Regions from separate parts of the Nesterenkonia aethiopica genome, predicted to be linked through region 2. Evidence: predicted binding sites of a transcription regulator. Region 2 holds the regulator's gene; each other region holds the start of a gene.

Region 1 (3,272 bases), on a different contig from region 2:
GCGTGCCGGTGGCCAACAACACCGACCAGCGTGCCGGCCTGTGGGGCAGCGGCGGCTCGTGAGCACCACCGCTGAGACCACCTCGACGGAGCCCGTCCGCCACTCCGGCGGACCGGGCTCCGTCTCGGTCCGTGCCGACCGTCCCCTGGGCTGGACCCGGGCGGACACGGTGCGCACGTCCGTCGCACTCGCCGTGGCCGCGCTGCTGCTCGGACTGGCCGGCTGGCTGACCATCACCGACGGCGAGGGCCTGGGCGGATCGAACGCCGCCTTCGCCCTGCTGATCGGTGCCGGCCTCGGCATCCTGTTCGAACGCGGCCGCTACTGCTTCTTCTGTGTGTTCCGTGACTTCTTCGAGAAGGGAGACTCGCGCGGGCTCTACGCCGTGCTGGTCTCCATCGCCGTGGGGATGATCGGTTACGCCGTCGTCTTCTCCATGCGTGTGTCCAACCCCACCGGGGGCACCATTCCCTCGGACGCCCACATCGCTCCGGTCTCCCTGGCGCTGGTGATCGCCGGCTTGGCCTTCGGACTCGGGATGGTGATCTCCGGGGGCTGCATCGCCGGGCACCTGTATCGGCTCCCGGAAGGGCACCTGCGCTCCCTGCCGGCGCTGGTCGGCGTCGTGCTGGGCTTCGGTGCGGGATTCCTCTCCTGGGACACCATGTACTCCGGGTTCATCGCCGGGGCGCCGGTCCCCTGGCTGCCCGCCGGCAGCGGCTACACCACCGCGGTCGTGCTGCAGCTGGGCGTGCTGGTCGGACTCGGGATCTGGCTGTTGCGGTGGAACCCGCCGGTGACGGGCCGCGGGGACCGCGTGGTCGACGCCACCGAGGTCCGCCGCCTCGTGTTCTTCAAGCGCTGGCCGGCGCTGGCCACCGGTGCCGCCGTCGGGATCCTGGCCGTGCTGGCCTACTACAAGGACCAGCCGCTGGGCGTGACCAGCCAGATCTCCTCACTGACCCGCACCGGCATGGACGCCGCCGGGCTGCTGCCGAACTTCATGCCAGGCCTGGACGAGCGCCTCGCCGGCTGCGTGGCGGTGGTGGTGCACACCATCACCACCAACGGGTGGCTGATCGCCGGCATCGTGCTGGCCTCGCTGGCCGCCGCGCTGCCGGGGCGCCGGGTCAAGGTGGAGCCGCTGACCGGCTGGAATTCGCTCACCGCGGTGATCGGCGGAGTCCTGCTGGGCTGGGGTTCGATGATCGGGCTGGGCTGCACCATCGGCGTACTGCTCTCCGGGACCCAGGCGATGGCGCTCTCCGGCTGGGTCTTCGGCGCGGCCGTGGTCGTCGCCGCCGGCGTCGGGTTCAAGCTTGGGCTGCATCGCCGCGCCAACCCTGGGGTGTACCGCTGAGCAGGTCCCTCAGGGAAGGCCACGGACCCGCAGTCCGGCACGTCACAGGGACGGCCTTAGCACTCTGCTTGACCGAGTGCTAAGGCCGTCCTAAAGTTTGTGTTGGCACTCGAGGCCATCGAGTGCTGATGCGGCGTCGGCGTCACCGGCGCCGAAGGCCTGAAGGGGCGCCGTCCGGCACCGCGACGACGGATCGGTCACTCCCAAGGCGCGCAACAACCCCGGCCTGGGGCACGGCGTCGGCGTCACACGACGCGCGGCCCGGGCCTGTGAACAGACCCGATTCGACATCACGCAAAGGAGAGTACTGACGTGTCAGTCTCCATCAAGCCCCTCGAGGATCGTATTGTTGTCCGCCCCCTGGAAGCTGAGCAGACCACCGCTTCCGGTCTGGTGATCCCGGACACCGCCAAGGAGAAGCCCCAGGAGGGCGAGGTCGTGGCCGTGGGCCCGGGCCGTGTCGACGACAAGGGCAACCGCGTGCCGGTCGACGTCGCCGAGGGCGACGTCGTCATCTACTCCAAGTTCGGCGGCACCGAGGTCAAGGTCGGCGGCGACGAGTTCCTCGTCCTCAACGCCCGCGACGTCCTGGCTGTCGTCGAGAAGTGATCGCGGATCCTCCGCACACCTCTCGAGACCCGCATCTGACTCGCAAAGGAAGCAACTCATATGGCAAAGCAGCTTGAGTTCGACGATGCCGCCCGGAAGGCACTCGAAGCCGGCATCGACAAGCTCGCCGACACCGTCAAGGTGACGCTGGGCCCCAAGGGCCGCAACGTCGTCCTGGACAAGTCCTGGGGCGCACCGACCATCACCAACGACGGCGTCACGATCGCCCGCGAGATCGAGGTCGAGGACTCCTACGAGAACCTCGGCGCTCAGCTCGCCAAGGAGGTCGCCACCAAGACCAACGACGTCGCCGGCGACGGCACCACCACCGCCACCGTGCTCGCCCAGGCCCTGGTCAAGGAAGGCCTGCGCAACGTGGCCGCCGGTGCCGCTCCGGGTGAGATCAAGCGCGGCATCGAGACCGCCGTCACCGCGGTGACCGAGCGTCTGAAGACCAACGCCCGCGACGTCGAGGGCCCCCAGGTGGCCCACGTCGCCGCGATCTCCGCCCAGAACGACGAGGTCGGCGAGCTCATCGCCCGCGCCTTCGACGCAGTGGGCACCGAGGGCGTGATCACCATCGAGGAGTCCTCCACGACGTCGACGGAGCTCGACATCACCGAGGGCATGCAGTTCGACAAGGGCTACCTCTCCCCGCACTTCGTCACTGACGCAGACCGTCAGGAGGCCGTGCTGGAGGACGCCCAGATCCTCATCCACCAGGGCAAGATCTCCAACATGCAGGAGTTCCTGCCGCTGCTGGAGAAGGTGCTGCAGTCCAAGAAGCCGCTGTTCATCATCGCCGAGGACGTCGAGGGCGAGGCGCTCTCCACCCTGGTGGTGAACAAGATCCGCGGCACCCTGAACGCTGTGGCTGTCAAGGCTCCGGGCTTCGGCGACCGCCGCAAGGCCATGCTGGAGGACATCGCGATCCTCACCGGCGCCCAGGTGGTCTCCCCCGACCTCGGTCTGAAGCTGGACCAGGTGGGCACCGAGGTGCTCGGCTCCGCACGCCGCGTGACCGTCACCAAGGACAACACCACCATCGTCGACGGCGCCGGCTCGAAGGAGGACGTCGAGGCCCGTGCCGCCACGATCAAGGCGCAGGCTGACGCGACCGACTCCGAGTGGGACCGTGAGAAGCTGCAGGAGCGGCTGGCCAAGCTGGCCGGCGGCATCGGCGTCATCAAGGTCGGTGCGGCCACCGAGGTGGAGCTCAAGGAGCGCAAGCACCGCATCGAGGACGCCGTGTCCTCCACGCGTGCCGCGCTCGAGGAGGGCATCGTCGCCGGCGGTGGCACCG
Region 2 (3,272 bases):
GGACCTCCTCCCCGACCTCGAGGCGCATCACCGTGGCCGCGTGGTGGCCCTCCGCGCCGTCGAGCCGGACGTGGTCGCCGCAGGAGACGCCGTCGAGCCGTCCCGGCGCCAGGTGGAACAGCGGAGCTGTCACAGGCTGTCCCAGGCCTCGCGGAGTTTGGCGAACATCCCCCGGTGCTCCGTGGTGGACTCCCCCAGCTCCTCGTCACGCTCGGCGGCCAGCTCACGGAGCAGCTCGCGCTGGCGATCGGTCAGCTTGGTGGGGGTCTCGACCTTCAGATGCACCTTCAGCGCACCGCGGCCGCCGCCGCGCAGGTGCGCGACACCGCGGTCCCGCAGCGTCAGCACCTCGCCCGACTGCGTGCCCGGCTTGACCTCGATCTCCTCGGTCCCGTCGAAGGTCTCCAGACTGACCGTGGTGCCGAGGGCGGCGGCCGTCATGGGGATGGACACGGTGGCGTGCAGGTCGTTCCCGCGTCGGGTGAAGACGTCGTGGGGCCGGACGTCCACCTCGATGAACAGGTCGCCGTGCGGCCCGCCGGCCAGTCCGGCCTCCCCTTCCCCGGCGAGGTGGATGCGGTTGCCCTTGTCCACGCCGGCGGGGATCTTGACCTTCAGCGTGCGGCGTTCGCGCACCCTGCCCTGTCCGTCGCACTCCTGACACGGGTCCTCGATGATGCTGCCGAAGCCGGAGCACCGGGCGCAGGCTTCGGTCTGCAGGACGGTGCCCAGGATGGAGCGCATGGGCCGCTGGACCTGGCCCTGACCGTGGCAGTCGGGGCAGGTCGTCGGGCTGGTCCCCTCCCGCGTGCACGAGCCATGGCAGACAGAGCACGTGACCGCCGTCTCGATCTCCACCTCCTTGGTGGTGCCGAACACGGCGTCCTTGAGATCGACCCGCACGCGGATGAGGGAGTCTTGGCCGCGCCGGGTGCGGGAGGCCGGACCCGAGGCTCCGGCGCCGAAGAACGTCTCGAAGATGTCGCTGAAGCCGCCGAAGCCCTGGCTCCCTCCCCCGAATCCGCCGCCGAAGGGCGACCGGCCGTTCTCGTCACCGGTGGCGTCATAGTTGCGGCGCTTCTCCGGGTCGGAGAGCACCTCATAGGCGCGTCCGATGAGCTTGAACTGATCGGCGGCGTCCTCCGAGGGGTTCACATCCGGATGCAGCCTGCGCGCCTTCTTCCGGTACGCCTTCTTGATCTCGTCGGTCGACGCCTCTCGGCTCACGCCGAGCGCCTCGTAGTAGTCAGTCACTTCTCACCCTTCAGAGAGAATCCGGGACAGGTACCGTGCCATGGCTCGCACCGCCGACATGGTGGAGCCGTAGTCCATGCGTGTGGGCCCGACGACGCCGAGCTTCGCGGCGTCGCCGCCGTCGCCGACCGCGTACTCCGCAGCGACCACCGAGGTCTCGGACAGCGAGTCATGGCTCGTCTCATGACCGATCCGCACGGAGAGGCCACGGCGGTCCTGCTCCATCTCGGTGAGCAGGCGCAGCAGGACCACCTGCTCCTCGAGGGCCTCCAGGACGGGACCGAGCGAGGGGCCCAGGTCGCGGTCAGACCTGGCGAGGTTAGCAGTGCCGGCCATGATGATGCGATCCACCCGTCCGGACTCCAGCACCGCCTCCACCGTGTGGGCGACGATCGCGAGGCTGGAGCGCAGCGACGGCTCGACCGAGCCGAGCAGGCGGTCCACCGGCAGCGGCAGCGCCGAGGCGGACCGGTTGTGGAGCTCCCCGGCGAGCCGCTGACCGAGCACCTGCAGCGAATCGTCGTCCACAGGCTCCGGCAGTGTGGCCATCCGCTGCTCCACCTTCCCGGAGGAGAGGATCACGACCACCAGCACCTTGAGCGGCCCCATGGACAGGACCTCGATGTGCCGGATGCGCGCCGTGGACTGCTGGGGGTGCTGCAGGACGGCGACCTGGTTTGTGAGCATGGCCAGCAGACGCACGGTCTGCTCCAGCATGGCGTCATGGTCGTCTGCGGCCTCCACCAGGATGTCCATCGCGCGACGCTCGGCCCGCGACAGCGGACGGACCTCGGTGATGCGGTCCACGAAGAGCCGATACCCCTGGTCGGTGGGGATCCGGCCCGCGGAGGTATGTGGGGCCGCGATGAGGCCTTCGGCCTCCAGGAAGGCCATGTCATTGCGGATGGTGGCCGGAGAGACCTCGAGGTTGTGGCGATCCACCAGCGCCTTGGACCCGACAGGCTCCTGGGTCTGGACGTAGTCCTCCACGATCGCACGCAGCACCTGCAGGCGACGGGTGTCAGACATCGCTGGTCTCCTCTCCCGGCGGCGATTGGCACTCTCCTGCGACAAGTGCCAATTCTAGCGCGTGTCGTCGGGATCCGCCGAAGTCGGCGCCGCCGCTGCTAGGCTCCCGGGCTGTGACATCTCCTCACTTCCCCACCGACTGGTCCGCCTGGGGCCCCGCGGACATGGCCGAACGGCGTCGCGCCCAGTACCGTGAGGTCCCGCCGCTCCCCGCCGACCACGGCACCGTGGTGGAGGAGACCGAGTCGGGGTGGGTCGGTGCCGTGGTGGGTGTGGAGGCGGCCGGCGGCATCCGCGTGGTCCGCCTGGAGGACCGCCACGGCCGCAGCCGGGCCTTCCCACTGGGGCACGGGTTCCTGCACGACGGCGCCCCGGTGGAGCTGGTCCCGCCGAAGCCTCGCACCGCCCCGCAGGGCCCCCGCCGCACCGCATCGGGCTCGCTGGCTGTGGAGGGCGCCCGGGCACGAGTCGCCCGGGCCTCCCGGATCTGGGTGGAGGGCACCCATGACGCCGAACTGGTCGAGAAGGTCTGGGGCGAGGACCTGCGGCTCGAGGGAGTCGTCGTCGAACCTCTGCACGGCGCGGACGACCTCGTCGGGGCCCTGCGGGAGTTCGGACCGAGCCGGGACCGTCGAGTGGGTGTGCTGCTGGACCACCTCGTCCCGGGCTCCAAGGAGAGCCGCATTGCGGCCGAGGCCATGTCCATGCCGGGGGCGGCCGGAAACGTGACAGTACTGGGCCACCCCTATGTGGATGTCTGGCAGGCGGTGAAGCCCCAGCTCGTGGGACTTCAGGCCTGGCCCGACATCCCTCGGCACATCGACATCAAGGTGGGCACCCTCCAGGCACTCGGCTGGCCGCATTCCGGGCAGCGGGACATCGCCGCCGGCTGGAAGCGGATCCTGGGGACGGTCTCCAGCTACACCGACCTGGAACCGGCCCTCCTGGGACGGGTCGAGGAGCTCATCGACTTCGTCACCGGCTGACGC
Region 3 (3,272 bases), on a different contig from region 2:
GGAGCTCTTCGAAGCGTGGAGCGACCCGCGACTGCCGCAGCTGACGGAGCTGCGTGGCCCCGGCGCCGTCGTCGTCTCTCATCGGCCGGGTCGACGGGCCGTGGTGCGCCGAAGCCCGGACGGCACCACGTCGGGTCACCAGGACGGCTCGGCCGTGGAGTTCCGCAAACTGGTGCGGCCCGGTCGTGCCCAGAGCATCCTCGACGGCGTGGCGCGCGCGGCGACCTTCGACGGCCCCTTCCGCACCCCGCGGGTGCTCACTCATGACGAGTCCTCCGTGACGTTCGCCTCCTTGGCCGGCGCGGGACTGCATGAGGTCAGTGAGGACGACGCCGCCGCAGGACCCGGTTGGGCCCGGGCCTGGGGCGAGGTCCTGGAGGCGTGGCGCGAGGCGGTGCTCCGCCCGGTCCCGGCATCCGGGCTGCCGGTACATGCCCCGGGAGACGAGATCGGTGTGCTGCGCCGCTGGACGGAGCAGGCCATGCCGGTGCTGCGGACGGGCCAGGCGGAGGCGGAGCTGTTCATCGAAGCCGTGGAGTCGACCGCCGTCGCACTGCAAAGGCTGCCGCAGATGACCCCGCGGCCCGCCCACCGGGACCTGCACGACAAGCAGGTGCTCTGGTCCGCCGACCAGGGGCCGGGGCTGCTGGACGTGGACACCGCCTGTCTCGCCGACCCTGCGCTGGACCTGGGGAACCTGCGGGCGCATGCGACCTGGCGCCGTCGTCAAGGCGTCTGGAGCACGGGCCAGGCCGAGACGGTCCTCCTGGCGGTGGACGGCACGGCTGCGGAGCTGTCCCGGGTGCTGGACTCTCCCGTGGAGGACGCCGTGGCGGTCTATGAGCAGGCCAGCCTGCTGCGTCTGCTGTGCGTCTACGCGTTCCGTCCGCGGTACGCGGCTCTGGCCGACCAGATGCGTGGCGAGCTTCACCCGCGGAACTGAACCTGGGCCGCTGGATCTGTGTCCCTCGTGTCGGGATGCGTCTCCCTGATGAATCGCGACGGCGGTTTCTATCGGTGGTCGTCCCCGCACCGGGGACAGCGCTCGGCCCGCCGCCGTCTTGTGGTCTGGACCAGGACGTAGGGTGGGCCCATGAGTGAGATCGCAGAGGCCAAGAAGGCGGCCCGGGCGCGGATCCGATCAGCCCGCAGCACCCTCGACGTCGCCGAGAGTGCTCGCCGCGCGGATGCTCTGGGACGGGTGCTCGAGGAGCATGTGCCGGCCCGGGCACGCGTGGCCGCGTATCTTCCGATGGCCCACGAACCCGATGTCCGGCCGTTCCTGACCCGGCATCTGCGCCGCGGAGGCCAGGTGCTGCTCCCCCGCGTCGCGGACGACCCGGTGCCCCGCTTGGAATGGGTCAGCTGGGCCGCGCAGTCCGAGACACGACGCCACCCTGTGCTGCCTCTGGACGAACCGGTCGGCCACGCTCAGACGCTGAGTGACGTCCTGGCCGAGGGCCCGCTGCAGATGCTGCTGCCCGCCCTGGCCGTGGACACCTCCGGGCATCGCCTGGGCCAGGGCGGCGGCTACTACGACCGCATGTTCGCCGAAGTGGAGGCCGCTGACCTGCGTGAGCAGGTGTCCGCCTGGGCGGTGGTGGGACCGGAAGAGGTCCTGCCAGCCGGGTCCTTCCCCGTGGAGCCCCATGACCTCGCGGTCGACGCGGTGGTGACGCCCGAGGGGCTCCGCAGACTCCGCTGACCCGCCGGTGCCTCGCGGCGGTATAGAATCAGTGGTCGGCAGATGTCCATGCGGCGGCACCCGACCGGTGAGCCTGCCGACTGTCCCCTGACTGAGGAATCCGATGCCCACGTACTCCTACGCCTGCAAGGCCTGCGGCCACGCCTTCGACATCGTCCAGTCGTTCAGCGACGACTCGCTGACCGTGTGCCCGGAGTGCTCGGGCACACTGCGCAAGAAGTTCGGCAGCGTGGGGGTGACCTTCAAGGGGTCGGGCTTCTACCGCACCGACTCGCGCGGCTCCTCCTCCAGCTCCGAGTCGTCCTCCAGCCCCTCCTCCAGCTCCTCCTCGGCGCCCAAGCCCGCTGCGGCCTCCGCCACGGCCGACTGAGGCACCGGCCCTCGACGTCGGGCCTGCCCTCACCCCACCAGGCTCAGATGCAAACGCCCCTCGTGGGCTGCCTGCGCGATGTCCTGGGCCGTGGACGGATCCACCCCGACGACCACCACCTGGCCGGCGTCGCCGGCCTGCGGAAACCAGTCGTCGCTCTCGCCTGAGGGGACCCACAGCACCGGCGCGGCACGGGCCACGGTCCGCGAGGAGGTGCCGTCCTCCAGCGACTCGGAGGAGAGGATCACATCCACCCGCTGGCCCGGGCTGAGCATCCCCACCAGCGCCGTGTCCGCCGGGCGCACCGGCACCGCCACATGGTCCTCGGGCTGGCCCGCCAGCAGCCCCGGGCCGACCAGCTGCGACGGCAGGACCATCGCCCCGCGAGGCAGAGGGACGGCTGCCTGGCGGCCCAGCAGATCCTCCACGCGGACCGGCTCCTCGCCCGGTACGGCCTCGGCGTCCACCGAGACCTCCTCCAGCACCGCGGCCGTCAACTCATCCCCGGCCGAGACATCCTGGGTCACCCGCACCGCCGTCGCCGTCTCCCCACGGGACTCCACACCCGCGGCGAGCCCGGCCAGCACCGCACCCAGCGCGCAGAGCAGCGCCAAGGGAAACCGCAGACGCCGCAGCCTGAGGCCCAAGCCTCCTCCGCGCAGCCTGCGCGCCACCCGTGGAGGGCGACGTCGGACGCCTGAACGGGGCGGCGTCGGGGATCCCGGTCTCTGGGCCTGTGCACGACGGCTCCGCCGCGTGATCGCGCCGGCAGCGGTCCCCGCGGATCGTCGGGCAGCGACCGCGCTGCGGGAGTCGGCGGGTCCGGCGGATCCGCCGGGGCGCGGCGGCGGTGGGAGGCGAGCAGGTCCTGCGGTGAGCGTCATGCCCTCCACCCTGCCGCTCACAGACCCACACGACGAGAACGTCGGGCGAGGGTGTGGATCGTCGCGCGTGTCAGCGCCGCACGCGACGGCCCTGTGGAGGAACACCCCACCAGCGTCGAGGACTCAGTCCCAGTGGGGTGGGCGCTGCTCCAGGATCCATCGATCCCGCGCGCTCAGGGGCGACTTCCGGTCAGGGTCAGGCCCTCCGGAGCCTGACGCCCCCTTCGAGGCCGGGGCCGCATCGTCCTGCGCAGAGTCTTCCAGCGAGGCGGGGATGAACGCCTGCGACTCGGTCTCCTCCGGCTGCCCAGAG

What was found. Region 2 encodes HrcA, which represses chaperone genes, less so after heat shock. Its sites were predicted from a motif close to TTNGCACTCGNNNNNNNCGAGTGCNAA; they were not measured.
Region 1: groES (co-chaperone GroES) is a predicted target of HrcA. The motif match lies at 1,417-1,443, and genes of this name have one in related genera.
Region 3: ABD658_RS10560 (FmdB family zinc ribbon protein) is a predicted target of HrcA. The motif match lies at 1,759-1,785, and genes of this name have one in related genera.

Annotation. Positions count from the first base shown of each region.
Region 1 is NZ_BAAAVT010000007.1:19,861-23,132, forward strand. Features, by position in the region: gene ABD658_RS06350 (sulfurtransferase) at 1-62, shown strand, start outside; gene ABD658_RS06355 (YeeE/YedE family protein) at 59-1,360, shown strand; gene groES (co-chaperone GroES) at 1,673-1,969, shown strand; gene groL (chaperonin GroEL) at 2,030-3,272, shown strand, end outside.
Region 2 is NZ_BAAAVT010000004.1:150,226-153,497, reverse strand. Features, by position in the region: gene ABD658_RS04080 (16S rRNA (uracil(1498)-N(3))-methyltransferase) at 1-133, opposite strand, end outside; gene dnaJ (molecular chaperone DnaJ) at 130-1,254, opposite strand; gene hrcA (heat-inducible transcriptional repressor HrcA) at 1,258-2,283, opposite strand; gene ABD658_RS04065 (DUF3097 family protein) at 2,448-3,269, shown strand.
Region 3 is NZ_BAAAVT010000013.1:5,953-9,224, reverse strand. Features, by position in the region: gene ABD658_RS10570 (phosphotransferase family protein) at 1-943, shown strand, start outside; gene ABD658_RS10565 (5-formyltetrahydrofolate cyclo-ligase) at 1,094-1,705, shown strand; gene ABD658_RS10560 (FmdB family zinc ribbon protein) at 1,809-2,075, shown strand; gene cpaB (Flp pilus assembly protein CpaB) at 2,105-2,722, opposite strand; gene ABD658_RS10550 (hypothetical protein) at 3,083-3,272, opposite strand, start outside.